DNA from 4 places in the Pseudoduganella sp. HUAS MS19 genome. Region 4 is predicted to be linked to each of the others. Evidence: predicted binding sites of a transcription regulator. Region 4 holds the regulator's gene; each other region holds the start of a gene.
The links. The regulator sigma-54, encoded in region 4, starts transcription at its own class of promoters, with help from an activator protein. The targets are predictions, from matches to a motif close to TGGCANGNAANCTGCTTT.
Positions count from the first base shown of each region.

Region 1: the regulator sigma-54 is predicted to act here: its motif matches at 3,885-3,902, upstream of ACWBU6_RS25680 (CmpA/NrtA family ABC transporter substrate-binding protein).
Region 2: the regulator sigma-54 is predicted to act here: its motif matches at 4,151-4,168, upstream of ACWBU6_RS12410 (PEP-CTERM sorting domain-containing protein).
Region 3: the regulator sigma-54 is predicted to act here: its motif matches at 5,045-5,062, upstream of ACWBU6_RS15815 (EDSAP-1 family PEP-CTERM protein).

Region 1 covers NZ_CM132133.1:5,606,869-5,614,539, reverse strand. Annotated here, with positions in the region: gene ACWBU6_RS25705 (metal-dependent hydrolase) at 1-230, shown strand, start outside; gene ACWBU6_RS25700 (ion transporter) at 227-1,066, shown strand; gene ACWBU6_RS25695 (oxidoreductase) at 1,063-1,917, opposite strand; gene ACWBU6_RS25690 (LysR family transcriptional regulator) at 2,023-2,925, shown strand; gene ACWBU6_RS25685 (LysR family transcriptional regulator) at 2,907-3,815, shown strand; gene ACWBU6_RS25680 (CmpA/NrtA family ABC transporter substrate-binding protein) at 3,933-5,153, shown strand; gene ntrB (nitrate ABC transporter permease) at 5,165-6,061, shown strand; gene ACWBU6_RS25670 (ABC transporter ATP-binding protein) at 6,063-6,857, shown strand; gene ACWBU6_RS25665 (hypothetical protein) at 6,929-7,096, shown strand; gene tsaD (tRNA (adenosine(37)-N6)-threonylcarbamoyltransferase complex transferase subunit TsaD) at 7,097-7,671, opposite strand, start outside.
Region 2 covers NZ_CM132133.1:2,690,681-2,698,351, forward strand. Annotated here, with positions in the region: gene ftsH (ATP-dependent zinc metalloprotease FtsH) at 1-182, shown strand, start outside; gene folP (dihydropteroate synthase) at 374-1,198, shown strand; gene glmM (phosphoglucosamine mutase) at 1,218-2,570, shown strand; tRNA gene ACWBU6_RS12395 (tRNA-Pro) at 2,625-2,701, shown strand; tRNA gene ACWBU6_RS12400 (tRNA-Arg) at 2,780-2,856, shown strand; gene ACWBU6_RS12405 (DUF7305 domain-containing protein) at 3,001-3,876, opposite strand; gene ACWBU6_RS12410 (PEP-CTERM sorting domain-containing protein) at 4,216-4,788, shown strand; gene ACWBU6_RS12415 (SOS response-associated peptidase) at 4,854-5,549, opposite strand; gene ACWBU6_RS12420 (hypothetical protein) at 5,667-5,843, shown strand; gene ACWBU6_RS12425 (NAD-dependent dehydratase) at 5,856-6,488, shown strand; gene ACWBU6_RS12430 (Dps family protein) at 6,492-6,962, opposite strand; gene ACWBU6_RS12435 (spermidine synthase) at 6,998-7,671, opposite strand, start outside.
Region 3 covers NZ_CM132133.1:3,466,309-3,473,979, forward strand. Annotated here, with positions in the region: gene ACWBU6_RS15795 (glycosyltransferase family 4 protein) at 1-912, shown strand, start outside; gene ACWBU6_RS15800 (class I SAM-dependent methyltransferase) at 916-1,662, opposite strand; gene ACWBU6_RS15805 (XrtA-associated tyrosine autokinase) at 1,659-2,423, opposite strand; gene ACWBU6_RS15810 (XrtA system polysaccharide chain length determinant) at 2,435-3,958, opposite strand; gene ACWBU6_RS15815 (EDSAP-1 family PEP-CTERM protein) at 4,058-4,996, opposite strand; gene ACWBU6_RS15820 (N-acyl amino acid synthase FeeM domain-containing protein) at 5,168-5,881, shown strand; gene ACWBU6_RS15825 (FAD-binding oxidoreductase) at 5,883-7,493, shown strand; gene ACWBU6_RS15830 (hypothetical protein) at 7,478-7,671, opposite strand, start outside.
Region 4 covers NZ_CM132133.1:952,998-960,668, forward strand. Annotated here, with positions in the region: gene ACWBU6_RS04430 (KpsF/GutQ family sugar-phosphate isomerase) at 1-321, shown strand, start outside; gene ACWBU6_RS04435 (KdsC family phosphatase) at 321-857, shown strand; gene lptC (LPS export ABC transporter periplasmic protein LptC) at 869-1,468, shown strand; gene lptA (lipopolysaccharide transport periplasmic protein LptA) at 1,482-2,084, shown strand; gene lptB (LPS export ABC transporter ATP-binding protein) at 2,087-2,842, shown strand; gene ACWBU6_RS04455 (RNA polymerase factor sigma-54) at 2,852-4,348, shown strand; gene hpf (ribosome hibernation-promoting factor, HPF/YfiA family) at 4,416-4,775, shown strand; gene ACWBU6_RS04465 (enoyl-CoA hydratase/isomerase family protein) at 4,851-5,936, shown strand; gene ACWBU6_RS04470 (Lrp/AsnC family transcriptional regulator) at 5,933-6,394, shown strand; gene ACWBU6_RS04475 (metal-dependent hydrolase) at 6,391-7,407, opposite strand; gene ACWBU6_RS04480 (DUF7674 family protein) at 7,421-7,671, opposite strand, start outside.

The sequences.
Region 1 (7,671 bases), 1.8 Mb from region 4:
GCGATGTGGCGGCCTTGCGCACACGGGCGGCGACCGATTGCCAGCTCGCGGCATGGTTGCGCTTTGCGCGCATGCCCGCTGTGGATGAGTCGCAGGCCAGCGACCTGCGTTTTTCCAGCTCGCCACGCGGCAATTTCACGACGCTGTTGCTGGCGGCGAAAGCGGATTGCCCGTTCAGCGTGCCCGCATGGGGCATGCCGCGTGCTGATTTGCTGGGGAGCGCACAGTGAAGACTTATGACCCGCACCAGCGCTTTGGACGTCCGGAAGGCGGCTGGCGCGAGAAGCTGTATTCCGTCATTTTCGAGTCCGATACGCCGGCCGGCATGGCCTTCGACCTGGCGCTGATCGGTGCCATCCTGCTGAGCGTCACGACCGTGGTGCTGTCCAGCGTGTCCGTGGTGGCGCGCGACTATGGCGACTGGCTGTTCGCGGCAGAGTGGTTCTTTACGGTGCTGTTCACCATTGAGTACATCAGCCGCCTGCTGTGCGTGCGGCACCCGCTGCGCTATGCCCGCAGCTTCTTTGGCATGATCGATTTGCTGGCGGTGCTGCCAAGCTATATGGCGCTGTTCCTTCCCGGCGCGCATGTGCTGCTCAATGTGCGGATCCTGCGCCTGCTACGCATGTTCCGTATCCTCAAGCTCACGCTCTACATCGAGGAATACGGCATGCTGGGACGGGCCTTGCTGGCCAGCCGGCGCAAGATCCTGATCTTCCTGTCGGTAGTGTTCATGGTCGTGTTCCTGCTGGGGACCGCCATGTACGTGGTCGAAGGGCCGGCACACGGCTTCACCAGCATTCCCACTGCCGTCTACTGGGCGATTTCCGCTGTGACCACCGTGGGCTTTGGCGACCTGGTGCCGAAGACGGACCTGGGGCGTGCCATCGCATCCTTCATGATGCTGCTGGGGTGGGGCATTCTTGCCGTCCCGACCGGCATCATCAGCGCGGAAATCAGCCAGCAGCGCCGCTCGCACCGCACCTGCACCGCCTGCCTGGCCGGCGACCATGAGCAGGCGGCGCGTTTCTGCAAGAGCTGCGGGACCAGGTTGCCCGGGACTTAAGCGGCCGGCCTGGCCGGCTGCCCGAAGTCGGTCGATAGGGCCAGCTCCTTCCATCGCGCCAGTTCCTGCTCGACCTGCCGGTGCTTGGCGTAGGCGCGGGCGACGGCGTCGCTGCCCAGTTGCAGGCGCAGCGGCGGCTGGGCTGCGTCGGCCAGTTTCAGCAGCGCCTGCGACAACCTGGCCGGATCGCCCGGTTGCGCGTGATTGGCGCCCGCAGCAAAGTCGCGCATGGCGCCGACCGTGTGCTGGTAGTCATCGATGCGCTTTGCGGTCTCCACCAGCGAGGTGGCGTCGAGGAAATCGGTGCGGAAGAAACCCGGCTCGACCACGGTGACATGCACGCCGAGCGGGGCCAGTTCCTGTGCCATGGCTTCGCTCAAGCCCTCCACCGCAAACTTGGTGGAACCGTAGACGCCCCAGCCGTGATACGCCTGGTAGCCGCCCAGCGAGGAAATGTTGATCACGTGGCCGCTGCGCTGCCTGCGCATGGCCGGCAGCACCGCGCGGCTCACGTGCAGCAGGCCGAAGACATTGGTTTCGTAATTGCGGCGCACTTCATCTGCCGACGTTTCCTCGACGGCGCCGAGAATGCCGTAGCCGGCGTTATTCACCAGCACATCAATGCGGCCGAAGCGTTCGATTGCGGCCTGGGCGGCGAGGACGGCAGCAGCTTCCCGGGTGACGTCCAGCTGCACCGGCAGCAGTCTGGGATGCACGCCCAAAGCTTCGACTACCGCTTGCGGGTTGCGGGCGGCAGCTACTACGGCATCGCCGCGCGCCAGGGCGTCGCGCGCAATCAGCAAGCCGAAGCCGCGCGATGCGCCAGTGATGAACCAGACTTTGTTTGCCATGATATTGCTCCTTCAGGTGGGTGGTTGGTGAAGGGAATGGTAGGCGTCGGCAGGCTGTTACACTAGCGATGGTAAAGCTGATTGATTTTCAACTTTGAGTTGTAAATGATGGACAAGGCCCGCGTCATCACACTATTCATCGGCGTCGTGCACGCCGGCAGTTTCAGCCGGGCGGCAGTGGGGGCCGGCCTCTCGGCGCAGGCAGTGAGCAAGGCGATCCGCCAGTTGGAGGAATACCTCGGCGTGCGCCTGTTCCACAGGACTACCCGCAGCCTGAGCCTGACCGACGAGGGCCAGCGCCTGTTCGAGCTGGCCAACCCCGGCCTGCGCCTGCTGGACGAGGCGCTGGACCACGTGCGGAACAGCCGCGAGGCAGTGGAAGGCATGATCCGGGTTGCCGCGCCCACGTCCCTCGGTACCGTGGTGTTGGCGCCCCTGCTGCGCGAATTCCAGGAGCGGTATCCGGGCGCGCATTTCGACATGCTGTTCGACGACCACTTCACCGACTTGATCGAGAAGAAGATCGACGTCGGCTTCCGTGCGGGGAATCCGCCGGAGCGCAACCTGGTTGCGCGCCAGCTCGGCAGGATCCCCCTGCATATTTGCGCCTCGCCCGGCTATATCGAACGCCACGGTGCGCCGCGCACGCTGGAAGACCTGCAGCGGCACCGCTGCACCGGTTTCCGCCAACCGAACACGGGCCGCGTCATTCCGTGGGAGTTGAAAGGGCAGGGCGGCACGGTCTACCAGGACGTGCCCTGCGTGGCGACCTTCAATACCGCGGAAGGCGAGGTGGAAGCGGTGCGCGCCGGCGTGGGCATCGGCCAGCTGGCGCTGTATATGGTGGAGCGCGACCTGGCGGAGGGCCGGCTGGTGCAGCTGCTGCCTGGCCAGGTTACGGCGAATGCGGCGGTTTACATGTACTATCCGCAGCGCAGCCGCATGCCGATACGTGTGCGGCACTTTATCGACTTCATGATGAAACGCAAATGGACCGCCTTTACCTGATGACCGTCTATGTGGCGGTGGCCGAGGAGCAGGGCTTCGCGGCAGGTGCGCGCCGCCTGGGCATGTCGCCGCCGGCCGTCACGCGCGCGGTCGCGGCGCTGGAAGAGCGGCTGGGCGTCAAGCTGCTGGACCGCACGACGCGCCATGTGCGCGTGACGGAAGCCGGCCAGCGCTACCTGGATGATGCGCGCCGCATCATTGCGGAAGTCGACGAGGCCGACGATGCGGTGGCCGGTATCAATGCCGCGCCCCGCGGCCACCTGGCCGTTACCGCCCCGGTGCTGTTCGGCCGCCTGTACGTCATGCCGGGCATTGTCGAATACCTGCAGCGCTATCCTGCGATGGATGTCTCCACTGTCTTCGTCGACCGCCTGACCAACCTGCTGGAGGAGGGAATCGACGTTGGCATCCGCATCGGCGAACTGCCCGATTCGACCATGCGCGCGATTCCGGTCGGGCAGGTGCGGCGCATGATCATTGCCTCACCTTCTTATATTGCGAAACATGGCGCGCCGGCCACGCCGCAAGAGCTGGCGCAGCACACCATCGTCGCCTCGTCCGGCTCCAGCGTGCCGCCGGATTGGCGTTTCCATCACGGCGGCAGCAGTCAGTCGCTCAGGGTCAAGCCGCGCCTGGGCGTGAATAATAATGACTCAGCCATTGAAGCGGTGCGAAGCGGCTTTGGCATCGCACGCCTGCTGTCCTACCAGGCGGCCGCCTTGCTCGAGGCGGGCGAACTGGTGGAGGTGCTGCAGGACTATGCCACACCGGCTGTGCCTGTCCATATCATTCACCGCGACAGCCGGCAGGGCTCGACCCGCATCCGCAGCTTCGTAGACCTGATGGCCGAGCGTTTGCGCACCGATCCGAGGCTGCACCCGGTGCGCTGACAGCGCCAGTTTGGTGCGGCGCACAAAGGCGGTGCTGGATTTCCACCCGCTTTCCCTCTGAAAGCGGGGTGGCACGGCGCTTGCAGTATCCCCATTATTTACTCACCGGGGATAGTGATGGATCGCACGTTCAGCCTTACCCGTCGCCGCCTGCTTGCTACGGGCGCTGCGACAGCGTTATCGAATTACGCCTGGGCCGCAGGCTCCGATAAGCCGGAAAAGGAAGAAGTCAGGGTCGGCTTCATTCCGCTCACCGATTGCGCATCGGTAGTGATGGCGTCCGTGCTGGGCTTCGATAAGAAGTACGGCATCAAGATCGTTTTGAGCAAGGAAGCGTCCTGGCCCGCCGTGCGCGACAAGCTGGTGAACGGCGAACTTGATGCAGCCCATGTGCTGTATGGACTGATATATGGCGTGCAGCTCGGCGCCGGCGGTCCGAAGAAGGACATGGCGGTGCTGATGAACCTGAATCACAATGGCCAGGCGATCACGCTGTCGAAGAAGCTTGCCGAGAAAGGCGCTGTCGATGGCGCCTCGCTGGCAAAGGTGATGCGCACGGAGCAGCGCGAATATACTTTTGCGCAGACCTTCCCCACCGGCACGCACGCGATGTGGCTGTACTACTGGCTTGCTTCGTACGGCATCAACCCGATGAAGGACGCAAAGATGATCACCGTGCCGCCGCCGCAGATGGTGGCGAATATGCGGATCGGGAACATGGATGGCTTCTGCGTCGGCGAGCCGTGGAATCATCGCGCCATTGTGGACGGCATCGGCATCACTGCGACAACCACGCAGGATATCTGGCGCGACCATCCTGAGAAGGTCCTGGGCACCAGCGCGGAGTGGGTGAAGAAGTATCCCAATACCGCGCGCGCGCTGGTCGCGGCGGTGCTGGAGGCCGGGCGCTGGATCGACGCGTCCCTGTCGAACAAGGTGAAAATGGCCGAAGCCATTGCCGACAAATCCTACGTCAACACGACCGTCGACGTGATCGGCCAGCGCATCTTGGGGCGCTATCAGAATGGCCTGGGCAAAACCTGGGACGATCCCAACTACATGAAGTTCTTCAATGACGGCGAGGTGAATTTCCCTTACCTGAGCGACGGCATGTGGTTCCTGACGCAGCAAAAGCGCTGGGGCCTGCTCAAAGCGGAGCCGGATTACCTGGCTGTCGCCACGCAGGTGAACCAGATCGAGGTCTATAAGGACGCGGCCAGCATGGCAAAGGTGAGCGTGCCGAAGTCGGCGCTGCGTAGCGTGAAGATGATCGACGGCGCGGTTTGGGATGGCAAGCATCCCAAGGCCTATGCCGATTCATTCAAAATCAAGGCGTAAGGGGCAGGCTTATGAGTACGGTCTACGAAACGATTGGCGGCGCCAGCGCGGTGCCGCCGGCGGACGAGGTGCGCGCACCTTCGCGCCGAGCGCGCTTGGCGGCGAAAGGAGTACGGCTGGCGCCGGAGGGTGGGCGGCTGCGGCCTGTTGTGCTGAAGATCCTGCCGCCGCTGCTCGGCCTGGCGCTGTTGGTGCTGGTGTGGCAGATACTGGCGGTGCGTAATGAAGGGTTCCCCACGCCGCTGGAAACCTGGCATGAGGCGCTCAAGCTGTTTGCCGATCCGTTCTACCGCAAAGGTCCGAACGACCAGGGCATAGGCTGGAACATCCTCGCGTCGCTGCGCCGCGTGGCGCTGGGCTTTGGCCTGGCGGCGCTGGTTGGTATCCCGCTTGGCTTCCTGATTGGCCGCTTCAGCTTCGTGTACGGCATGTTCAGCCCATTAATCAGCCTGCTGAAGCCCGTGTCGCCGCTGGCCTGGCTGCCGATTGGCCTTCTGCTGTTCAAGGCCGCCGATCCAGCCGCGATCTGGGCCATCTTCATTTGCTCGATCTGGCCGATGATCGTCAACACCGCCGTCGGCGTGCAGCGCGTGCCGCAGGATTACCTGAACGTGGCGCGCGTGCTGAACCTGTCGGAATGGAAGGTGGCGACGAAGATATTGCTGCCGTCCGTGCTGCCCTACATGCTGACCGGTGTGCGGCTTGCCATCGGTACTGCATGGCTGGTAATCGTCGCCGCCGAAATGCTGACCGGCGGCGTAGGCATTGGCTTCTGGGTGTGGGACGAGTGGAATAACCTGAATGTGCCGCACATCCTGATCGCCATTGGCGTGATCGGCGTGGTCGGTCTGCTGCTGGAGCTGGCGTTGATTGCGCTGGCCAAAGCCTTCAGCTACGAGGAGAAATGAGATGACGTCGAAATTCATCGATATCAGCCAGGTCCATGTCCACTTCGGCCAGTTCCATGCGCTGAACGACATCAACCTGACAGTGGAACAGGGCGAATTCATCACCCTGATCGGCCACTCAGGCTGCGGCAAATCCACGCTGCTCAACCTGATCGCTGGCCTGAACCTGCCAAGCAGCGGAGTCCTGGTGTGCAGCGGACGCGAAATCGCCGGGCCCGGGCCGGAGCGTGCCGTGGTGTTCCAGAACCATTCACTGCTGCCCTGGCTGACCTGTTTTGAAAACATCTACCTGGCGGTGGAGCGGGTATTCGGCGGCAAGGAGGTTCGTGCGCAACTGGAGGAACGCACCTGGCAGGCGCTGGAGCTGGTGGGACTGGCGGCAGCAGGCGGCAAGCGGCCCAATGAGATTTCGGGCGGCATGAAGCAGCGTGTCGGCATCGCCCGTGCACTGTCGATCGAGCCCAAGGTACTGCTGATGGACGAACCGTTCGGCGCCCTGGACGCGCTGACGCGCGCCCACCTGCAGGATGAGTTGATGCGCATTGTCGCCGCCACGGGCGCCACAGTGGTGATGGTGACGCATGATGTGGATGAGGCGGTGTTGCTGTCCGATCGTATTATCATGATGACAAATGGACCGGCGGCGACCATCGGCGGCATCGTCAAAGTGCGGCTGGAGCGTCCGCGCGACCGGCTGCTCCTGGCCCAGGATGGGCTATATCTTGACTACCGGACCAGCGTCCTGCAGTTCCTGCACCAGCGGCAAGGGCATCCGGCACAACGTTTTGCTGCATAGCAACGCACAAAAGTGTGGCAGCAGATCCACTCTGCTGCTACATTTGTGGTCTATACAAATGGAGACACCTGATGGGTACCGAAGTACAGCAGCACGAGGTTATTAAAGATGCAAAGCGGGAAGACAAGCCGAACCGTCACGAGATGGTGCGCCAGCAAATGAACCACACCGGCATGCGTACCGGTATCGCAGCCGGCCTGCTGGCCCTGGTAGGCCTGAGCGCCTGGCTGCTCGCCTGATCAAATGACCCGCAGTTCGTCCAGCGGCCAACGCGGACGAACGTTGAAGGAATAATCGCGCTGCGCCGCCTGCGGATTGATCTGCAAGCGCATGGCGCCGGCGAAGGCAATCATTGCGCCGTTATCGGTGCAGAATTCCAGTTCCGGATAGTAGACCTTGAAGTGCTTCCTCTTGGCTGCCGCATTCAGCGACGCGCGCAGCTGAGCGTTCGCGCCCACGCCACCAGCGATCACCAGGCGTTTCAAGCCGGTCTGCTTTAGCGCGGACAGGCACTTGGCTGTCAGCACATCCACGATCGCATCCACGAAACCGCGCGCGATATTCGCCTTGTCCTGTTCGCAGACATTGGCGGCGCCGCCGTTGTTGTTCACCACTGTCAGCACGGCTGTTTTCAGGCCCGAGAACGAGAACATCAAGTCCTTCGAGTGCAGCATGGGGCGCGGCAGCTTGCAGGCTTCCGGATCGCCGAACTCGGCCATGCGGGAAATTGCCGGGCCGCCGGGGTAGCCCAGGCCCAGCAGCTTGGCGGATTTGTCGAACGCTTCGCCGGCTGCATCATCCAGTGTTTCGCCCA
Region 2 (7,671 bases), 1.7 Mb from region 4:
ACAAGGTTGAAGTGATGACCAAAGCACTGCTGGAATGGGAAACCATCGATGCAGACCAGGTGAACGACATCATGGCCGGCCAGGAGCCGCGCCCACCGAAGGCAGGCGTTTCCATCCGCAAGCAGCCGGGCAATGACGGCTCAGGTTCCAACCCGAACCCGAACGCTACCGCACCAGCCTGATCAAAACCGGCAAACCTGGGTCTGACCCATAGGGTCAGGCCCAGTCATATCAGCCGCTGTTGGTGAGGGGCTAGGCCTTTGACCTTCGTCGAGAGTTCCAAAGCCCATACCCCAGCCACCAGCCGCCGCACACTGGGGGTCTGACCCAGCGGGTCAGACCCCGCCTTACCGGTTTAAGATCACAGAACCCCATGCCCCAACACAAGTTCGGCCGCTTCAATTTCCCCACCAGCCGCGCGCTGGTGATGGGCATCCTCAACGCCACCCCCGATTCCTTCAGTGACGGCGGCCAATTCGCCAGCCTCGACTACGCAATCACCCACGCCGAGCAGATGATCCGCGATGGCGTCGACATCATCGACATCGGCGGCGAGAGCAGCCGCCCCGGCGCCCCGGCCGTCCCGCTGGGCGAAGAATTGCGCCGCGTCATGCCCCTGATCTTTGCCTTGCGCGACTGTGGCAAGGCGATCAGCGTCGACACCTGTAAGCCGGAGGTCATGCGCGAAGCGGTACTGGCCGGGGTCGACATGATCAACGATATAAACGGTTTCCGCGCGCCCGGCGCCATTGAAGCCGTCAAGGACAGCGATTGTGCGTTGTGTGTAATGCACATGCTTGACAATCCGACAACAATGCAGGCCAACCCCGAGTACAATGATGTTGTGCGTGAAGTCACGGATTTCCTGGCTGAGCGCATTGCCGTCCTGACGGCGGCAGGCATCGACAAGGAACGCCTGTGGATCGATCCGGGCTTTGGTTTTGGTAAAACAGTCGAGCACAATTACGCACTGCTGAAGGCGGGCAGGCAGATGGTTGCCGAACTGGGCGTGCCGCTGCTGGCCGGCCTGTCGCGCAAGTCGATGATCGGCGCCATCACCGGCAAGCCTGTCGAGCAGCGCCTGGCCGGCAGTATCGGGGGAGCGCTGGCAGCAGTAGCGCAAGGTGCCCAGATCGTCAGGGTGCATGATGTAGCAGAGACCGTCGACGCACTACGCGTGTGGCAGGCGGCGCATTAGAAAAGGAAGAAAACACAATATGGCACGCAAATATTTCGGTACTGATGGCGTACGTGGCCTGGTGGGCCAGGCTCCGATCACCCCCGACTTCGTCATGCGCCTCGGCTATGCCGCAGGCAAGGTGCTGGCCAAGACCGCCGCGACGGGTACTTCCCGCCCAGCCGTCCTGATCGGCAAGGACACCCGTATTTCCGGCTACATGCTGGAAGCCGCGCTGGAAGCGGGCTTCTCGGCAGCCGGCGTGGACGTCAAGCTGGCCGGTCCGATGCCGACCCCGGCCATCGCCTACCTGACGCGCGCGCTGCGCCTGCAGGCCGGCGTAGTGATCTCCGCATCGCACAACCCGTTCCAGGACAATGGCATCAAGTTCTTCTCCGACCAGGGCACCAAGCTGCCCGACGCGGTCGAGCTCGACATTGAAGCGATGCTGGACCAGCCGATGGACTGCGTATCGCCGGAAAAGCTGGGCCGCGCCCGCCGCCTGGACGACGCCCAGGGCCGCTACATCGAATTCTGCAAGAGCACCTTCCCGTATGAGCTGGACCTGCGCGGCCTGAAAGTCGTAGTCGATTGCGCCCATGGCGCCGCCTACAACATTGCTCCGCATGTATTCCATGAACTGGGCGCGGAAGTAGTCGCCATCGGCAACAAGCCGGACGGCCTGAACATCAACGACGGCGTTGGCGCCACCGCGCCGAAAGCCATGGCTGCCGCCGTGCTCGAGCACAAGGCCGACCTCGGCATCGCGCTGGACGGTGACGCAGACCGCCTGATCATGTGCGACGCGACCGGCCGCCTGTATAACGGCGACGAGCTGCTGTATGTGATGGTGATGGACCGCGTAGCCAATGGCGGTGTGGCCGGCGCCGTCGGAACCTTGATGACCAATATGGCGGTCGAGGTGGCGCTGAAACAGAAGGGCATCGGCTTCGCCCGCGCCAAGGTGGGCGACCGCTACGTGCTGGAAGTGATGCAGGAAAAAGGCTGGATCCTGGGCGGCGAGGGCAGTGGCCACCTGTTGGCGCTGGACAAGCACAGCACCGGCGACGGCATCATTTCCGCGCTGCAGGTACTGTCCGCGCTCAAGCGCAGCGGCAAGACCCTCGCTGAGATCGCCGGCGAAGTCACGCTGTTCCCGCAAACCCTGATCAACGTGCGCGTGCCAGCCGGTTTCGACTGGCAGAAAAATGCCGCCATGGTCGCGGAAAAAGAGAAGGTGGAAGCCGAACTGGGCGACACCGGCCGCGTGCTGATCCGCGCTTCCGGTACCGAGCCGCTGATCCGCGTCATGGTCGAAGCGCGTGACGCCGACAAAGCCCAGAGCATGGCGCGCCGCATCGCCGATAAAGTCGAAACGGCGCTGGCAGCATAAAGTTGCCCGCGTGACATTGACGGATAATGCCTCGCCGGGGTATTATTCGTTCATCGGAGTGTAGCGCAGCCCGGTAGCGCACCTGCTTTGGGAGCAGGGGGTCCAAGGTTCGAATCCTTGTACTCCGACCAGGAAATTCTCGAGCGGGTTGTCTTTGGACAACCCGCTTTTCATTTGCGGCATGGCTTATCATTGCATCGCCCGCGACTCTGCCCTTAGCTCAGTTGGATAGAGCATCGGCCTTCTAAGCCGAGGGTCGCAGGTTCGATTCCTGCAGGGCAGGCCAATTACTTCAAGGACTTAAGATGCTTCTTGGTCCTTTTTTTGTATCTGAAGCTTTCGGGTCGGCCGTGCGCGGCCACAGCAGAGTTTCCAGGTGGCCCCTTGTCAAAGGATGACGCAGTGGCCACTTGGACTTGCTTTGATAAGTTCAGCCATAGCGACGACGGAACAGTGCCAACGACACCAGGCCAATTGCCAGCAGTAGCAGGCTGCCTGGCGCTGGAACTTCTGCAGTTTCCTCCGGCATTGCGGTCACGCTGCTGCCCAGGTTTAATTGGATGTTCTTTCGCACGATGAACGTGCCGCCCAGTTTTGAGTCCTGGTTGAAGTGCAAAGTGCTGTCCGCGCCGGAAGCGAACAAGGTGCCGAACCATTCGCCCCATGCACCCTGTGTCCAGTTGCCCTTGGTTTCTGTGTAGATATCGTTGGCGCTGCCGTTCAGCATTTCGAAATCGAACTTCGAGTCAATGTTGACGTTGCCGTCGATAAATAGGTTAATCGCGCCGCCGGATAGGTCGAAGATGAATCTGCTCTCGGCGCCGACTGTCAGCGAGTCAAAGTAGTACGAGCCTGCGCTCAGCTTCAGGGTCGAGCCGTACTCGAGATTGACCTTGCCGTACTGACCTGTCGCCATTTCTCCAGTAGCGCCAGATTTAAGGCCATACGCATTGCTGCCAGCCTTGAAATCGGTGGCGGGCGGCAAGGCATTCAGCGACGGTGAATTCGTCTTGACGGCAACGTTGCCGGTCACATTGGCCTGGTATTTCACCTCAACCATGTTGCCGGCAGTCGCATTTCCTTTGACCTGGGATTTCTGCTCAAGAGTGATGTTGCCGCCAGCAGCCAGGTTGCCGCTTACCTGCGACTCATATTTAGCGTGAATGTTGCCTTTAGCGCCAACGTTACCAACGACGTTGCTGCCTTGTTCCAGATTGATGTTGCCACCTGCGAGAAGAGTAAATGGTGTGGCATTGGCAAAGGTCGGGGATGCAAGGAGGGCGGCGGCGAGGAGCTTGAAGTTCATAAATGATATCTAAAATTTGCTACTGGCAATTAAGGATTTCCATAAGCAAGTTCTAGGCCATGTAGTTATAAATCTTTGATTAATAAAGAATGTAACGGCCCCGTGCATCCGCAACGGGTGCTGGATGTAAAGTTTATCGACATTAAAAAACTAATAAAGATTGACTTTGTTGCAACCCCACTTAAGACGTATGGTGTCGAAATTTTTTACATGTGCCCGCCCGGAATATCCCACGTCCTCAGCAGATCATTGTTTTCAAACAAAATTTCCATATTGGCATGAGAATTGCTTAAAAATAATTTGTGATGTCCTCACGTAAATTTAATTAAGAAAGTGAAAATGAAACTGCTGAAGAAACTGTCCCTGGCTACCGCCCTGTCGATTTCCCTGATGGCTGGCGCTTCCGCGAATGTGATCCAAACCACGACCCCGGTGTCGATGGATTCCAACGGAGGCTGGAAGGTGCAACAGATGTCCAGCATCACGCTGGCACACGGCACCAATGAGATCTTCGGACTGACCAGCTCGATGAACATTAAAGACCAGGGCTGGGGCGGCCAGGATCCGGCGGGCAACCATGTTCTGATCGGCCTGTTCTCGGACGGTGTCAATTTGTTCAACGTGCACGTTGCAGGCGGCTTGCATAGCTGGACGACCCAGGCTTTTGACATCGCGAAAGATGGCAACGCGCTGAAAAACCTCAACCTCAAGCTGGACTCGATTGACTGGACCTTGAACCCTATCGTCAAGTTGCAGATGTTCGCGTCGCCAATCGGTTATCCGGGCTGGCAGTTGCATGTGACGAATGCGACCTTCACCGTCGATTCGGCCAAGGTTCCTGAGCCTGCTTCCTTAATGCTGCTTGGACTGGGCCTTGCTGGCCTGGCAGTAGCGCGCCGTCGCAAAGCCTGATTGCTGGCATTCTTGCCAAGGGCCGGGTTCTGCATTGCGCAGGGCGCGGCCCTTTTCAATTGAAGCTACAGATCCAGCAGTGATTGCTGCTGCGGTTCGGACGCTTTTTTCCTGGCCGGTGGGCGTGGGTCTGCCCATGCCTGCATCAGGTCGTGGGGATAAGGGTTAAGAAAGGCGCGGGCAAACTCGGGATCGCGGCAGGACAGCCAGTCGCGATAGGCTTCCGGTGGTACCACAACCAAGGTGCGCTTTTCGTCGTCGGGTTTGTGGAAACGCTTCAGCAAGGGGTGTTCGTCGGCGTTGATGGTTAGCTGGGTGAATGAATGCCTGATGCCGCCGTCTGCTTCTTCCCAACTGCGCCACATGCCGGCCACGGCGAAGGGGCGTCTATCTGCCATGCTGATCTGCCAGCGCACGGCTTTGCCTGACTCGTAATTCGGTTCGTAAAATCCTGTCATCGGAACCAGGCAAAGCTGGCTTGCGCGCCAGTATTTGCTGTAGGAACGTAGTTGGCCGATGGTTTCGCTGCGGGCATTCATGGTGGTGAGCGATGGCATTGCCGCTGGCGCATGGCGGCGCGGCACAAAACCGAAGGAGGCAACGACGCATTCGGGCTGGCCGTCGAGGCCAAGGCGGATGATGGGGGCGTCGTAGTCCTTCCAGGTCTCGTCGGGCCATTCCATGCCGGCGATGTTGGACAGGTCAATGTCCATCATTTCCTGCAGCAGGTCGCGCGAAGTGGGGCGGTAATTGGTACACATGGGGGCTATGCTAACCCGATTGTGCTTGCTAAACTACTGTATATGCATACAGTTACACGAAAGCCGCTAACTGCCGCTCAGCTACGTGAAATCTGGCTGCGAAACCAGAATGACGACATGCTGGCCGTGCTGTGGGAGATCAAGCGCCTGCGCAGGCTGGTGGTACGGGCGAGTCATTTGCACTGGACGTTTCGCGAGGAACTCAAGGGAGAGCCGTGCCTGGAGGAGGACCGGCCATTTGCCACGGCAAGGGAATTGCGGCGGCGGGCCAATGCAATCAGGAATGCGGACTGATATCATTCCTGCATGAAAAATCTACTCCTGGTGGGAGCGACCGGCCTTGTCGGCCGCGTGGTATTGAAGCTGGCGCTGGCCTCGCCGGAGGTGGCGCAAGTCATTGCGCCTGTGCGCCGGAGGCTGGAGCCGCACCCTAAGCTGGTGGCGCCGATCGTTGACTTTGACCGCTTGCCGGCGCTGGAACCCTGGTGGCAGGCCGATGCTGTGATCTGCACCTTGGGTACGACCATCAAGGTGGCGGGCTCGCAGGAGGCCTTCCGCAAGGTGGACTATAGTTATCCGATGGCCGTGGCGCGGCTGGCGCGCCAGCATGGCACGCCTGCATTCGTGCTGAATTCAGCACTGGGCGCTGACGCCGGATCGAGCGTTTTCTATAACCGGGTGAAGGGCGAGGTGGAGCATGGGGTACGCTCGCTGGGATTCGAATCGCTGGTGATTGCGCGGCCTGGCTTGATTGGCGGCCTACGTGACGAATTCCGTCTGGGCGAAAAAATCCTGGTGCCGATCCTGTCGGCGCTGGCGCCGGTGCTGCCGCGCGCATGGCGCATCAATCCGGCCGGGCACATTGCGCGCGCCATGTTTGACGCTGCAATGCACCCTCAGCCGGGGGAGCACATCATTACTTCGGACAGGATGGCCTGAGGCCTATTCTTCCAGCAGGCTGCGCAGCATCCACGCGGTTTTTTCGTGCACGTCGAGGCGCTGGGTCAGCAGGTCGGCGGTCGGCTGGTCGTTCGCTTCGTCCACTACCGGCAGCAGGGAACGGGCAGTGCGTGCGGTCGCTTCCTGCGCTGTGACGAGGTGGCGCACCATGTCCATCGCCTTTGGTACGCCGGACACTTCCTTGACGGTGCTCAGCTTGCCGAACTCGGCATACGTGCCCGGAGCGGGGTAGCCCAGTGCGCGGATGCGTTCTGCAATCAGGTCCAGCGCGGTCCACTGCTCGGTGTATTGTGTCATGAACATCTGGTGCAGGGAATTGAACATGGGACCCTTCACGTTCCAGTGGAAGTTGTGGGTCATCAGGTAAAGCGAGTAGCTGTCGGCCAGCAGGCGGGACAGGCCATCGGCAATGCGTGCGCGGCTGTCGTCGGACAGGCCAATATCAATCTTCATTGCGTATTCCTTTCGATCGGTTAATTGCTTGACGATTATTTCATGATTCCTAACAGGCTGCTGTAATCGTCCGTCCAGGGGCGCACATCCGGCGCTGAGGGCAATTCCTGCAATCCTGCATAGGGCACCAGGCGCTCGCGCTGGCCTATCAGGACCCAGGTGGCCGCAGTCGTGCCGCGCTGCGGATCGGAGGCGTTCTGCGACAGGAAAGCGGTACGGCGGAAGCTGTCCGCGGCTCGCCTGACCACTGGCGCCATGTCCAGGTAGCGGTTGGAGATGTGGATCGCCAGCACGCCATCCGGCTTCAGGTGGCGGAAATAGATGTTGAAGGCCTCCGTGGTCAGCAGGTGCACCGGCACCGAGTCGCCAGAGAAGGCATCTACCGCCAGCACGTCGAACTGTTGCGGCGCTTCGGCATTCAGCACCAGGCGTGCATCGCCAAGAGCGATTTCCTTCCTGGCAGGGCAATCGCGCAGGAAGGTGAAATAATGGTCCGCGAAATCGAGCACCAGTGGATTGATTTCGTAGAAGCGGTAGATGTCGCCGGGCCGGCAATAAGCCGCCATGGTACCGGCGCCCAGGCCGATGACGCCGACATGCTGTGCCGAACCATTGCGGCTGGCGGCAATGGCAATGCCGGCACCGCTGTTGCTGCCGTAATAGGTGGTTGGCCAGCGCCGCTTTTGCGGTTCGAGAAACTGGCGGCCGT
Region 3 (7,671 bases), 2.5 Mb from region 4:
CAGAAACTGAGCGATTTCGATCTGATCCACGTTTTTTCCGCCTTCAACGGGAATTTCCGGGTGGTCGAATCGGCAGTCGAGCTGGGTCTGCCAGTCGTGCTTTCGCCCCTCGTGTCGCCCACCTGGAACCGCAATGCAGGCTTTCGCGCGCGTGTCGCCGACCGGCTGGCGGGGCGCATCTGTTCCTATAACCTGCAGACAAGCTACGCCCAGACCAAGCGCGCGCTGCAGCTGGCCGACCTCGTGATTGCGCTTGGCGAGGCGGAACGGGAAGCGATTGTCAGTGGCTTCCTGACTGATCGCACCAAGATCCGTGTCTTCCCGAATGGAATCAGCCGCCAGTTCTTCACCGCGAAAGGCGAAATGTTCCGCCATCGCACCGGCATTGTCGGCCCGTTCGTGCTGTCGGTCGGGGCGGTCTCGTCATACAAGAACCAGCTGGGGCTGGCCCAGGCACTGGCAGGGTGCGAGCTGCCGCTGGTGATGATCGGGCCTGTCGCCCGGGAAGAGCACGATTACCTGCAGAATGTGCTGAAGTCTCCCTGGACGCGCTGGCTCGGCGCGCTGGACCATGAAGACCCCCTGCTGGCCAGCGCCTACGCCGCCGCGTCCGTGGTGGCGCTGCCAAGCCAGGGCGAAATCTTTCCCCTGTCGGTCCTGGAGGCGCTGGCTGCCGGTACCCCGGTGGTCATGACGCAAGACAGTGCGCTGCAGCTGGAGGGCTCCGAGAGCATGCTGCGCAAGGTCGCCTGGGACGACCAGGCGGGCCAGCGGGAAGCCATCATCAGCCTGGCCACCCGGCCGCCGGAACGTACCAGCGTCCAGTCGATGGTCGAGCAGTTTACATGGCAGCGCGTGGCTTCCCAGGTCGCTGCCTGCTATCGCGAGCTGGTCCACGTCCAGGCGGCCTGAACCTCAGGCCCTGGGCCGGTAGCGCAGCATCGCGGCGCCTTTCTCGCACGGCAACGAGCTGATTTCGAGTTCCGGGAATTCGGCAGCCCAGCGCTGCAAGGCGGCGCGCTCGCCGGGGCGCATGGCATCGTCGAGGAAGATGGCGGCACCGGGCGCCATGCGCGGGAAGAGGGTGGGGCCAGCCGGATAGCGCGCGGCGTCGCTTGTCGCTTGCGGCGGCCCGTCGATGACGACCATCTCGATCGGCTGGCCGGTTTTCAGGCCGCTGCAATCGTACCAGGGCTGCTGGCGGTCGCCGAAGGTCTGTGTCAGCAGGGGCGCGTCGATCACGGTTGCCCAGTCCGCCAGGCCGTGCAATTCCAGCTGGCGCCGGGTGCGCCGGGCATAGGCGGGATCGTGTTCCAGGCTGAACACCTTGCCGGCGCCATTGATCTGCATGCAGCGCGCCAGGACCAGGGTTGAGGTGCCGCTGCTGCATTCGACGACGCAGGCCGGCTTTTCATCGAGCGCATGGGCCGCCAGTTCCTGCAGGAAGTCAGGCGATGCGGCCCATCCGCGCGTCAGTGGCAAAGCGCGTTGCAGTCCGAGGCTGATATACAGGCCTTGCAGCGCTTCCAGCTGGCGGAAGAGCGAGGCATGCTCCTGCCTGGAATCGTCCTTCATCTCATGCACCAGCAGGTGCATGTTGCGCACCTTATGCAAGATGTAGGCGCATAGGAACAGCACGCCAATGGCAGCCGCATCGATCATTCGTAGTACCCATAGTATTGGGCGCCAAGAAAGGCGCGGGATTTGTTGTAGACCAGGTTGACGTGCCGGCAATGCTCGATGCGCTGCAGGGCCGCCTGCACCGCGGACTGGGTGGTGGTCTCGGCCTCGACCACCATGACCACCTGGCCCATCTGCGACACCAGCACACTCGCTTCTGTGGTCAAGAGCAAGGGCGGCGAGTCGAACACGATGATACGGTCGGGATAGCGGCTGGCGAGTTCTTCCAGCAGGCGGCTCATGTTGTGGCTGGCGAGCAGCTCGGTCGCATGGCGGCTGGCCGGTCCCGCGGGCAACAGCGTCAGGGAAGGCACGTTGGTGCGCATGATAACGTCGGAAAGCTCGACGCTGCCATCGAGCAGCACATTCATCAGGCCGCGCTCGGCCTGCAATCCCAGCACTTTGAGCACCGAAGGGCGCGCCACATCGGCATCGACCAGCAGCGCGCGCGCGTCCTTTTCCATCGAAATGCTCATGGCCAGGTTGACCGCGCAGTAAGTCTTGCCCTCGCCCGGCAGGGCGCTGGTCACGACGATCAGGTTGCCATGCGGGATGGCGCCGGCGCCACTGGCGCGCGCATCGTTGAGCAGATGGCGCTTGACGATGCGGAAGTCTTCGGCAACGGGGGTGCGTCCGCTTTCATGTGTGACCATGCCCCGCTGGCGCATCCGGACCAGGTTGATGTCGGCATAGCCTAGCTCGGCGGGCGGCGCAACTTCCAGCAAACTGGGGGGCAATTGCATGGAACCTCCACTTATTGGTAAAGCAGGGTAAAGGCCATCACACCGCTATAGCCCAGCAGCAGGCAGGCGCTGCCTGCGCCGAAGCCGAAGCGGTCGCGCAGATGCCGGCGCCTTTCGTCCTCGGTCCAGTTCATGCCGATGGTGCCGAGGACCCGCAAGCCGGTTGCGGCGCGCAGTTCTGCAGGACTCAGAAAAGTTGGGCGCAATTCCGACAGGCCCAGGGCCGCCGCGGCGCCGCCGAGCAGGCCGGCGGCCAGGACGGCGCTGTAATATAGGGCGCGGTTGGGTCCGGTGGGGCGCTGCGGCATGGTAGGAGGGTCGATGATCTTGAAGCTCATCATCTCGGTGGTGGTTGTCAATTCCCCCGACAGCTTGGCAGCCTCGCGGCGGGCAATCAGCTTCTCGTAATTGTCCTTGTTGACCTGGTAGTCGCGAGTGAGCTGGCCGAGCTGGGACTCCAGTTCCGGAACGGCATTGCGCTGCTGCTGCAATTGCGATTGCCGCTCCCGCATGGTTTCGACGCGCGCCCGCAGCGCAGCGACACGCGCTTCCGATTCGGCCAGGGCGACCTTCATCTGCTGGAACAGGGGATTGTACTGCCGGGCCGTATCGGCCGGGTCCGCGTGTTTCTCGCGTTCCTGCTGTCGCTTTTCTTCGAGCTGGGCAATGAGGCGCAGGGCAGCCGCCACATCGGGATGCTGGTCGGTGTACTGCATGCGCAAGGTGTCGAGATTCTTGTTCAACGCGCTGATCCGGGCGTCGAGTTCGCTTACTTCGCCGGGCGTAGCGATGGCGGCAAGCAAGGGCTCGTCGCCGCCGAACTGGGCCTCGATCGCCTTGCGCGCCTGCTCCGCTTCGGCCAGTTCGAGCTGTGCGCTGGCCAGCGACTCGGTGGCTGTCAGCAGCTTGCCGCCGTAGTCCTGCCCTTCGCGTGGCAGGAGATAGTTGTGTTTCAGGCGGAATTCCTTGACCGAGTTTTCCGCCGCGAGCAGGCGCTCTTCGTAATTCCTGATCTGCTCGTCGATAAACTGTACGGCCTTCTCCGAGTCGCCTTTTTTTCCTTTGAAGCTGCCTTCGACGAAGATGGACAGCAGTGCCTGCACCACATCGCGCACCTGGCGCGGGTCGGAATGGGTGTAGTTGATGGTGTAGATATCGTAGGTGCCGGTGCCGTTGATGCGGATCCGTTTCAGCATTTCGTCGACCATCGCGTCGTGCTCGCGCGCCGACACGGTGCGCACATCGAGATCGACCATGCGCAGCACCCGTTCGATATTTGGACGGCTGAGCAGGGTGCGGCTCATGATGGCCACCTGCTGTTCCACGTTGGGCATGCTGGTCATGCCGACCATCAGCGGTTTGAGGATGCTCTGGGTGTCGACGAACACCCGCGCTGTGCTCTGGTACTCGTCGGGCAGGGAATAGACCTTGGCCCAGCCCACCAGCACAATCAGCCAGGTGATGCTGATTCCCGCCCAGCGATGTTTCCACATGCCTTTCAGGCTGGACAGCAATTGGCTGAAGAGATGCTCCATGCTGCGCTCCTGGTGGTGCCTTGGTCCTTTGGATTATATGGGCGGGTTTGCGGCCCCGCTGGCGAACCCGCCCGAACTTTGAGGCCTGTCAAGAAGCGGTCAGGATTTGCGGCGGCGCAGCGCCAGCGACATTGCCAGCATGCCGGCGGCCAGCACCGCCAGCGAATCCGGTTCCGGCAGTTCCTGTTGCAGGGCGTTGGCCAGCGTGTTGTGCTGGATCGTGATCTGGTAGCTGTTGCCAGCCGTCAGCAGAGGTGAGACGGCCGAGAACGGCGAACCAACGGGCGTCGCAAAGGTGTAAGTCAGGATGCCTGGCGCGCCGTCGGTACGGCTGCGTACGCTGTCTTCATTCAGTTCCGACGGGGCGTACTCGAAGATTCTTGCAGAGGTAGTGAGGTCGACGATATTGATCGACCAGGACAGGCGCGCATTGGCGTTGGCGTTGGGTCCCGAACCCATCGAGACAAAGGCCTGGGTAAAAGCGTCGGCACTGAATTCCACGGTCATGGTGTCCGACGCGCCGAGGGTGAACCTGAAGGTGGTCGAGGTTCCGACATCGGAATTGCCCGAGGCAATCGCATTCAGGGCGGTCGAGGCGTCGGCGCGCGTGCGCGCGTGGGCGCCGGCCGGGTTGCCGTTAATCGTGATCGAGGCGCCGGTCAAGTCCTGGTCGGCATAGCCAAAGGTACCTGGGACAGGCGGGGGGTAGGGGAAGGGCGTGAAATTGTTCGGGGGCAGGGCCGGGCACGGCGCCCCGACACATTGCTGGGCAACATTTGGCGTACCGGTCAGGATGGGGATGGAAGACGCCCCGTTGGCGAAGACACCGTTCAGCGAGGCCGTTGCGTGGGCATCATTGGTCCCCTGCAGGATGGTGAAGTCGGCCGTGCTGTAGGCGGTACTGTCCGAATGCAGCAAGCGGAAATTGTTGATGTCGAGGATGGCCGAAGCGAACGTGGAGGCCTGGGCCGGTAGGCTGGCAATTCCGGCCGCCACCAAGGCAGCAGTTGCCAGTAGGGACTTGCAGAAGGTAGTCATAGCGAGGATCTCCGATTGGTTTGCGGCGGGTTTGCCGGCATGTGGGTACGAGCAGCATCCGTGCCATGCATCGGCGCCCCGCTGGCCCAGGACCGTGAAAAGAAATCCGACGCGTGCGGAACCTAGCGCCAGGCCGAGCGTCCAAGCCCTATTCCGATAGGAGGACGCACCGTGGACGAAGACACCATTGTTTCCCTGTTGATTGACGAGGCCGCCGGCGGCGAGCAGGCGCTGCACGGGATCGACCAGCAACTGTTCCATATCCGGCTGGCCAATTCGGCCGGCAAGCGCGAGGCGGCCAGCGTGCTGCTGCAAAAGATGTATGGATGGCGCGGCTATGAAGTGGACCCGAACGCACCCCACGAACCGAACCGCATCACGCTGGCAGCAGACAGCCAGGGGGAAACGGTGGCAACCATGTCCTTATGCCTGGATGATCCCGCCATTGGCCTGCCTGCCGATGAAAACTTTGGCGACATTCTGGCTACCCTGCGGGCGCAGGGACGGCGCCTGTGCGAGCCGGCACGGCTGGCGATTGACCGCAATGTCAATATGCGCGTGTTCGCCGCCTTGATCCACATCTCCTATGTGTATGCCCACAACCTGCATGGCAGCACCGACTATGTCATCGAGGTCAATCCGCGCCATGTGCGCTTCTACAAGCGTATGCTGGGCTTCCAGGACGCCGCAGCGGAGCGGCATTGCAGCCGTGTCGGCGCGCCGGCCGTCCTGCTGCGGCTGGACCTGACGCATATGGCGCGGCAGATCGCGCTATATGGCGGGCGCATGGAATCGGTCCCCGACGAGCGTTCCTTCTATCCCTTTTTCTTCTCGCCACAGGATGAGGCGGGTATCACGGTGCGCCTGCGCGAAGGGAGGGACTGAGATGAGCTCCCTGGAACCAGCGCTGCAAGCCTGGCGCCTGCTGCTTGGCCCCGCCCGTGTCCTTACCGCGCCGGCCGATCTCGGCCCCTATGCGGCGAGCACTGCGGCCAGCCCGGTTATCCCGCTGGCGGTACTGCGCCCCTTATCGCACGGGGAGGTGGTGGCGGTGGTGCGCAGCGCCGCCGATTTTGGCATTGCCCTGTATCCCTTAAGTACCGGGCACAACTGGGGCTATGGCGATGCCAATCCAAGCGGCGAAGGCCAGGTCATCGTTGACCTGGGCGGCATGGACCGCATCCTCGAGATCGACCGCGAACTGGCTTATGCCGTGATCGAACCGGGCGTCACGCAGGCCCGGCTTGCTGCCCGCCTGGCAGAGCTGCAATTGCCCTTGTGGATGGATTGTACCGGCGCGGGACCGGATACCAGCCTGATCGGAAACATCCTGGAGCGCGGCTTCGGCCACAGCCCTTACGGCAACCGGATGCTGCACATGGCCGGCATGCGCATCGTGCTGGCCAGCGGCGACACCCTCGAAACCGGCTTTGGCCACTTTGCCCACGCCACGGCGGCCCACCTCTACCCGTATGGTGTCGGGCCATGGCTCGATGGCCTGTTCACGCAAGCGAACTTCGGCATCGTTACCAGCCTCGGCCTGTGGCTGATGCCGCAAACCGAGGCGCTGAGCCACCTGGTGGCGAGCGTGCCTGGCTTCGACGGCATCGCTGCCGTGGTCGATGCGCTGCGCCCGCTGCGCATGGATGGCACCTTGCGCAGCGTGGTGCATATCGGGAACGACCTGCGTGTGTTATCGGGTGGCATGGTCTTCCCGGCTGCGCAGGTGCCGCAAGGGCCGCCAGTGCCGCCGCCCTTGCGCGCCCGCCTGTGCCGGCAAGCGGGAATTGGCGCCTGGACCGTGTCAGCCGCGCTTTACGGCCGGCCGGCCCAGGTGGCGGATGCGCGGCGCAGCCTGCGCCGCGCGATCGGCACGCTGGCCCGGCTGCGTTTTATCGATGAGCGGACACTGGCCGTGGGGAGCATGGCAGCGCGGCTGATGGGAGGGGGCAAGCGCGGCGCACGCCTATCGGCGCAAGTGGACCTTGGGCGTTCCTTGCTGAACATGAATCGGGGCATCCCGGACGGGCGCTTCCTGGCGGGCGCCTACTGGCGCCGCCGGGGCGGCTTGCCGCCCGGCTTTCCGCTTGGCGCCAATCCGGCGCGCGACGGCTGCGGCATGATGTGGTTGGCGCCGGTGCTGCCGATGCGCGGCATCGACTTGCTGCGGGTGCACGCGCTGGTGGAGCCGGTCTTTGCCAGTCATGGCTTTGACCTGTTCGAAACCTTCAGCATGATTAACGAGCGAGCGCTGGGCGGCGTGCTGACCATCTGCTTTGACCAGCAGGATGCCGCCGACGCCGCTCGTGCCAGGCAGTGCTATGAAATGTCGTTTGCGCGGTTGATGGGAGCGGGCTATATTCCCTACCGCGTAGGCCCGCAATCGATGCGGGCGCTGGATAACGGGCACGATACCTACTGGAGCACGGTGGCCCGCATCAAGGCTGCACTCGATCCGCAACAGATCATCGCCCCGGGACGCTACCAGCCGCGCTGACGGCGCCGCCGCACCAGCAACAGCAGGGCCCCGCCCAGCGGCAGCAGGGCAATGCCGGGCGGCTGGGCCAGCGCGACCTGGGCGATCACCGGGTCCGACAGGCGTGCGCTCCAGCCGTTCTGGCCAATGGCAGTCAGGGCCAGGATGCTGGTCATGGTGTTGGTACCATAGAAGTCGG
Region 4 (7,671 bases):
CGCCTGCCGGACGCCCTGCTGGAAATTACCCAGAAGGGCATGGGCATGACGGCCATCGTCGATGCCGCCAACAAGCCGGTCGGCGTGTTCACCGACGGCGACCTGCGCCGCATGATCGAGAATGTGCAGGACTTCAACAAGGTCGTCATCAAGGATGTGATGCACCTGAACCCGCGCACCGTCGGCCCCGACCAGCTGGCGGTGGATGCGGTGGCGGTCATGGAAGAATTCCGCATCAACCAGATGCTGGTGGTGGACCCGGACGGCACGCTGGTCGGCGCGCTGCACATCCACGACCTGACGCGCGCCAAGGTGATCTGATGATGCTGAACCGTGAAGAGCTGGTCGCCCGCGCCGCCAAGGTGCGCCTGTTCATCTTTGACGTGGACGGCGTGCTGACGGACGGCAGCCTGAGCTATGGCCCCGAGGGCGAAATGATCAAGACCTTCAATGTGCACGACGGCCTGGGCATCAAGCTGCTGCAGGAAGCCGGCATCAAGACCGCGATCATCAGCGCGCGGCGCACGCCGATCGTGCTGGCGCGTGCCCGCGACCTGGGCATCGAGTACGTGCACCAGGGCGGCCACGACAAGCTGACCCCGTTCAAGGCCTTGCTGGCCGAGCTCGGGCTGGCCGAAGAGCAGGTCGCCTTTATCGGCGACGACGTGGTGGACTTGCCGCTGCTGAGCCGCGTGGGCTTTGCCGTCAGCGTGCCGAACGGCCGCAAGGAGGCGCATGAGCGCTCCCATTACATCACCGAGGCCGCAGGCGGCCGCGGCGCCGTGCGCGAAGCCTGTGAATTCGTCCTGCACGCAACGGGCAGCTATGAGCGCGTCATGGCCCAGTTCCTGGCGTAAGGGAGCCGGCAATGCGTAACCAGAGGACCGCCCACCGCTTCCGCCTTTCCATCGGCATGATCGTCGTGCTGCTGGCGGCGCTCGGCAGCTTTTACCTGCTCGAACTGCTGAACCGGGCCGATGAACAGATGCAGGCCGACCTGCGCATGAACGAGCCGGACTACATCATCGACAACTTCTCCTTCGTGCGCATGACGCGGGAAGGCAAACCGAGCTATATTATTGCCGGCAACCGGCTGACCCACCGCCCGATCGACGATTCATCCGAGATCGACCAGCCGCGCGTGCGCAGCCTGTCCGCCGACAAGCCGCCGATGGAAATCGTGGCGGACACGGCGCGGGTGGACGACGTCAACAGCCGCGTCACCCTGAGCGGCCATGTCACGATCGACCGCGCCGCGGCGCCGGACTCGCAACTGCTGCACCTGGAATCGGACAAGCTGGTGATCTTCCCGGACGAAGACCGCATGGAAACCGACCGCCCGGTGAAGCTGCGGCTAGGCAATACGACCGCTTCGGCCAACAGCATGCGCGCCAATAACGCGACGCGCGAAATGCACCTTGCCGGCAATGGCACGCTGCAGATTCCGCCCAAGGCCGCGGACCAATAACTGAGGAATGACTATGAAACGACTACTCTTGTCGGCAGCCTTGCTGCTGGGAGTCGCGGCTCCGGCGCTGGCCGAGAAAGCCGACTCCTACAAGCCGACCAACATCAGCTACGGCTCGATGGACATTGACGATGTCAAGCAGATCACCGTGCTGCAGGGAGGCGTCAGGCTGACCCGCGGCACGCTGACCATGACGGCCGAGCGCGCCTTCGTCAAGCTGACGCCGGAAGGCTACCAGCAGGTAACCCTGTTCGGCGACGGCAAGAAAGCCACCTTCCGCCAGAAGCGCGACGGCGCCGGCGATCAGTGGGTGGAAGGCGACGCCGAGCGTATCGAATATGAGGAACAGGTTGAGCTGGTGAAAATGTTCAACAAAGCCACCATCCGCCGCCTGGAAGGCGGCAAGCAGAACGATGAAGTGCAGGGCGAGTTCATCTCCTACGACAGCCGCAAGGAATTCTTCAGCGTGCGCAATACCGCAAGCGGCGAGAGCAAGCCGGGCGGCGGCCGCGGCACCATGGTGATCCAGCCGGCCCGCACCGAACCGCCTGCGGCCCAGCCAACCACGCCTGCGGCCCAGCCAACCACGCCTGCCGCCACCACGGAGAAGAAGTAAGCATGCAAGCAAATACCTGCGCCAGCACGCTGGTCGTGCGCGGCCTCCAGAAAACCTATGGCAAACGCCAGGTGGTGCACGACGTTTCGCTGCAAGTCGACTGCGGCGAAGTGGTCGGCCTGCTGGGCCCTAACGGCGCCGGCAAGACCACTTCCTTCTACATGATCGTCGGCCTGGTGGCCTCCGATGCGGGCACCATCGATATCGGCGGCGCCGACGTATCGAGCCTGCCGATCCACAAGCGCGCCGCGCTGGGCCTGTCCTACCTGCCGCAGGAAGCTTCGGTGTTCCGCAAGCTGACCGTGGAGGAAAATATCCGCGCGGTGCTGGAACTGCAGAGGGTCGACGGCAAGCCGCTGGCCAAGGCCGAGATCAACCAGCGCCTGGAAGCGCTGCTGGCCGACTTGCAAATCGAGAAGCTGCGCGAGAATCCGGCCCTGTCGCTGTCCGGTGGCGAGCGCCGCCGCGTGGAAATTGCACGCGCCCTGGCCACCAATCCGCGTTTCGTGCTGCTGGACGAACCGTTCGCCGGCGTGGACCCGATCGCCGTGATCGAAATCCAACGTATTGTGCGTTTCCTGAAGGAGCGCAATATCGGTGTCCTGATCACCGACCATAATGTGCGTGAGACCCTCGGCATCTGCGACCGCGCCTACATCATCAACCAGGGCGCCGTGCTGGCTTCGGGCCGCCCGGACGACATCATTGCCAACGAATCCGTACGCCGTGTCTACCTCGGCGAACACTTCCGCATGTAAGCGAAGGCCATGAAACAAACACTGCAACTGCGAACCTCGCAACACCTGGCGCTGACGCCGCAGCTGCAACAATCCATCCGCCTGTTGCAGCTGTCCACGCTGGAACTGCACCAGGAGTTGGAACAGCTGCTTGGCGACAATCCCATGCTGGAGCGCCTTGACGATCCGCTCGACCACTCGGTGCGCCTGCTGGCCGATGGCGCCATCAGCCAGGGCAACGGCAATGGCTCGGAAGGCCCCGCCGCGCCCACACCTGATGGCGCGCCAGGCGAGGGCGGCGACGCCCCCGCCGCTGCCGATGGCGAAGGCTATGAAGGCGGCGACAGCGAAAGCGCCGGCAACGGCAGCGACGACACCGACTGGAGCGCCAGCTCCGGCAGCAAATCCGCCGACGACGAAGACAGCCGCCCGCAACTGGAAGCTTCCGGCTGCACGCTGCGCGAACACCTGCTGGAGCAGATGCGCGTCACCGTGCAGGAGCCGCGCGACCGCGCGCTGATGGAGCTGATCATCGATGCGCTGGACGATAACGGCTACCTGGAGGAGCCGCTGGAAGAAATCCACGAGCGCCTGCCGCCCGAGCTGGAGATCGAGCTGGACGACCTGCGTTGCAGCCTGGTGCTGCTGCAAAGTTTCGACCCGCCCGGCGTTGCCGCGCGCAATGCCGCCGAATGCCTGGCGCTGCAGATCAAGCGCATGCCGGGCGTGCCGCTGGTGACGCGCCGCATGGCGCTGACCATCGTCGAAAAGCACCTGACCTGGTTTGCCCAGCGCGAATTCACCAAGCTGAAGAAAGCCCTCGACTGCGACGACGAAGACTTGCGCGAAGCGCAGTGCGTGATCCGCCAGTGCAACCCGCATCCGGGCGCCGAATTTGCGTCAGGCGAGTCAGACTATGTGGTGCCGGACGTGATCGTGAAGAAGGGCCGCGGCGGCTGGCTGGTCACGCTGAATAACGACGTGGTGCCGCGCCTGCGCGTGAACGCGCTGTACGCCAACCTGCTCAAGCAAGGCAAGAGCGAGTCGCAGATGAATGGCCAGCTGCAGGAAGCCAAGTGGCTGATCAAGAATATGCGCCAGCGTTTCGACACGATCCTACGCGTGGCGGAGGCGATAGTAGAACGACAAAAGAACTTTTTCAGTCATGGCGCGGTGGCCATGAGACCCCTTGTGTTGCGTGAAATTGCTGATACACTGGGACTACACGAGAGCACTATTTCTCGCGTAACAACTCAAAAATACATGCTCACCCCACATGGCATGTTTGAGTTGAAATATTTCTTTGGTAGCCACGTCGCGACCGAAGCTGGGGGTGAAGCTTCCTCGACTGCGATACGGGCACTGATCGTGCAATTGACAGGAGCAGAAGACCCGAAAAATCCTTTATCCGACAGTAAGATTGCGGACATGCTGGGAGAACAAGGCATGGTGATTGCGCGACGGACTGTTGCCAAATATCGAGAAGCGTTGAAAATCCCTCCGGTAAGCCTCCGCAAATCTTTGTAGTGCATGGGTTCCTCTGTGCGTTTCGGCGCGCACGAACTCGAGAGCGACATCATCTTTAGGAGTGTGTATGAATCTCACCATCAGTGGACATCATGTCGAAGTGACCCCGGCCATTCGCGAATACGTGCAGAACAAGCTGGAACGAGTCAAGCGCCATTTCGATCAAGTAATCGATATTGCTGTCATCCTGACTGTAGATAACCTCACCGAGAAAGAGAAACGCCAGAAAGCCGAAATCAACCTGCGCATGTCTGGCAAAACCGTGTACGTCGAAAGCCTGTCGCAAGACCTCTACGCCGCCATCGACACCCTGATTGACAAACTGGATCGCCAGGTCATGAAATACAAAGACCGTGTGCAGAACCACAATCATGCGGCCATCAAGCATTTCCCGGATACGTACGAAGCACCACCCACCGCCATGTAAAGGACTGGCCGTGTAGCACACCAAAGGGCGCAATTGGCGCCCTTTTTTGCGGCCAGGGTGCGTTAAAATATTTGCATGAGCGAACACGTCCAAACCCACATCTCCAACGGCACCGGCTTCATCACGCTGGACCGGCCCAAAGCCCTCAATTCACTGTCCCTCGACATGGTGCGCGCGATGACGCAAGCGCTGCTGGCGTGGCGCGACGATGCGTCCGTGGCGGCGGTTGTCGTGCGCAGCAGCAGTGAACGCGCGCTGTGTGCCGGCGGCGATATCCGTTTTTTCCATGACGTCGGCCGCGCCAATACACAAGGCGGCAGCGCCCTGCTGGAAGACTTCTTCACCGAAGAATATGCGCTTAACCATTTGATCCATTTCTACCCCAAGCCTTATGTGGCGCTGATGGATGGCGTGGTGATGGGCGGCGGCATGGGGATCGCACAGGGTGGGCCTGACTGCGGCGTGCGCATCGTCACCGGCCGTACCAAGATGGCGATGCCGGAAGTGAATATCGGCCTGTTCCCTGACGTGGGCGGCAGCCATTTCCTGTCGCATGCGCCGGGGCGGCTCGGCATGTGGCTCGGGCTGACCGGCTTGACGGTCGGCGCGGCCGACGCGCTCTACCTGGACCTGGCAGACTACTTCGTGCCGGAAACGGAACTGGCCGGTCTGGCAGCGCTGTTCGAGTCCACTCCCGGCGAGTCGCTGCGCGATGCGATTGCCGTCTTTGCCGGCCCGCACAATGCGTTCGCCGGCGACAGCGAACTGGAGGCGCAGCGCGCCCTGATCGACAAGCATTTCTCCGCCGGTTCGGTGCCGGCCATCATGGATTCGCTGCGCGGCGACAGCACGCCTTTCGCGCAGAAGTCGCTCAAGGCGATGGAATTACGCTCGCCCTTGATGATGAGCGTGACCCACGAACTGCTGAAGCGCGGCGCCGCGCTGGGCGTGTCGGATTGCCTGCGCATGGAGCGCAACCTGGTGCGCCGCAACTTCGAACACGGCGAAATTTTCGAAGGCGTGCGTGCGCTGGTGATCGACAAGGACAACCAGCCGAAGTGGAATCCCGCGACCCTGGCCGAAGTCACGCCCGCAATGGTGGAGCGGTTCTTCGAACCATGCTGGCCGGCCTGGGCGCATCCACTGCGGCACCTCGCATGAGGGAGTTGGACCGGATCGACCGCAGCATCCTCAATATCCTGCAAGAGGATGCCAGCACGCCCCTGCGCGAGATCGCAGAGCGCGTGCATTCATCGGTCGCGACCTGCCAGCGCCGCATCGAAAGACTGCGTGCCGATGGCGTGCTGGTGAAGGCGGTGGCGCTGGTCGACCGTGCGCTGGCCGGGCGGCCGCTGACAGTGTTCGTCTCGGTCGAACTGGAGAAGCAGAATACCGACATCTTGAAGCAGTTCGAACACCGCATGCGCTCCGAGCCGGAGGTGATGTCGTGCTACGAGGTGGCGGGCGAGTTCGACTTCCACCTGATCGTTACGGTGGAGTCGATGGAGGAATACAGCGCCTTCACGCGCCGCGTCTTCACCTCCCACCACAACGTGATCAACGTGAAGAGCCTGTTCGCGATGAACTGCTCCAAGTTCGAGACTAAGCTGACGCTTTAAGCCTGCTTGCCCCTTACCTTTTCAACGAAGGTTTGCGGGGCGTTTGCGATCACTACCTTTGACGGCAAAGCTTTCCGCAGGAAGGAGATCACAGCCTGCTCCGCCTCAAGGCCCATTAAAGTTGCAAATACTTTTGCCTCCTTTCCAGTGAGCTCGAAGCGGTAGTATCGGTTGCCGTTCGGCCCGTAGACTTTGACTTGTTCGATGCTCGCTATCGGTATTTGTTCCACTGAGCGAAGGAGGCCAGGTTTGGTGAACAGCAGCATGTCATTTTTGGTTGCTGCCACTGGAGCGCCATCCGGGTCCATCGCGCGCAGTTGGAAACATCTGACCAGGGTCATGACCGAGATCACAACAATCGTTTCAAGCAGCCTGCGATCACCAGCGAAATGCCAGGCCACAGCTAGCGCGAGCATGGCGCCGGAAATGCCCAGTTCACGGGCCATGGCGACAGGTCTGAAAACGCCATTTTGCGTAACATGGAACTTGGGAAGCCGCGTACGCACGGCAAATGCGGCGAGCATCACGGCGAGGCATGGAAGCCAGACCCATAGCAACTCAGACCTGACCACCGTCATTCCAGCAGGCCCGAGCAACCGCTCAAGCGTTAATGGCGACACGCGGATCACCTGGGTCGGGAAAAACAGGCGCTGATCAGACAATGGCCATAGCAGTGCGGCACCCAAGCCTCCTGTCGTGCACATATCCAGCAAAGGATGGGAAACGCAGGCAAACGATACAAAGGCCCATGCAATCCAGCGCTTTGCGCGCAACAGGGGCGCAAGCAGTGCCGCCAATGCGCCCAGCGCCAGTGCGAAGGCAATGGAATGCGATGCGCCGCGATGGCCAAACTGGTCCGCATACGCGATTCCAAACTTGAAGGCGATGACATCCATGTCGGGCACGATGGATGCAACCATGCCTGCCAACAGAAGGCGGCGTGAAATACGGTTCGGACCGAGTGCGACGCCGAGCGCCAGCGGAATTGCGGGATGGGTGAAGATGGTTGGCATGGTTCAGGGGATCTTAAAGCGGAGGCTTGCGGTGGAAGTTGACGTACAGGGCCTGGAGTTGCGGCGGCAATTTCTTCCAGTATGCGGCAGCCTTGGCAGGCGGCACTTGCCAGAACAGGTTCTCCACCAACGCAACGTCGATGCACTGCCTGACTTCCTGGCTGGCGGACACGAAAACGTTGGCGGTAAATTCGAAGAATCCGGAACACTCGGCGAGGTCATTTTCCCGCTTCATTTCTTCATTCAGGACATTGGCGACGCATT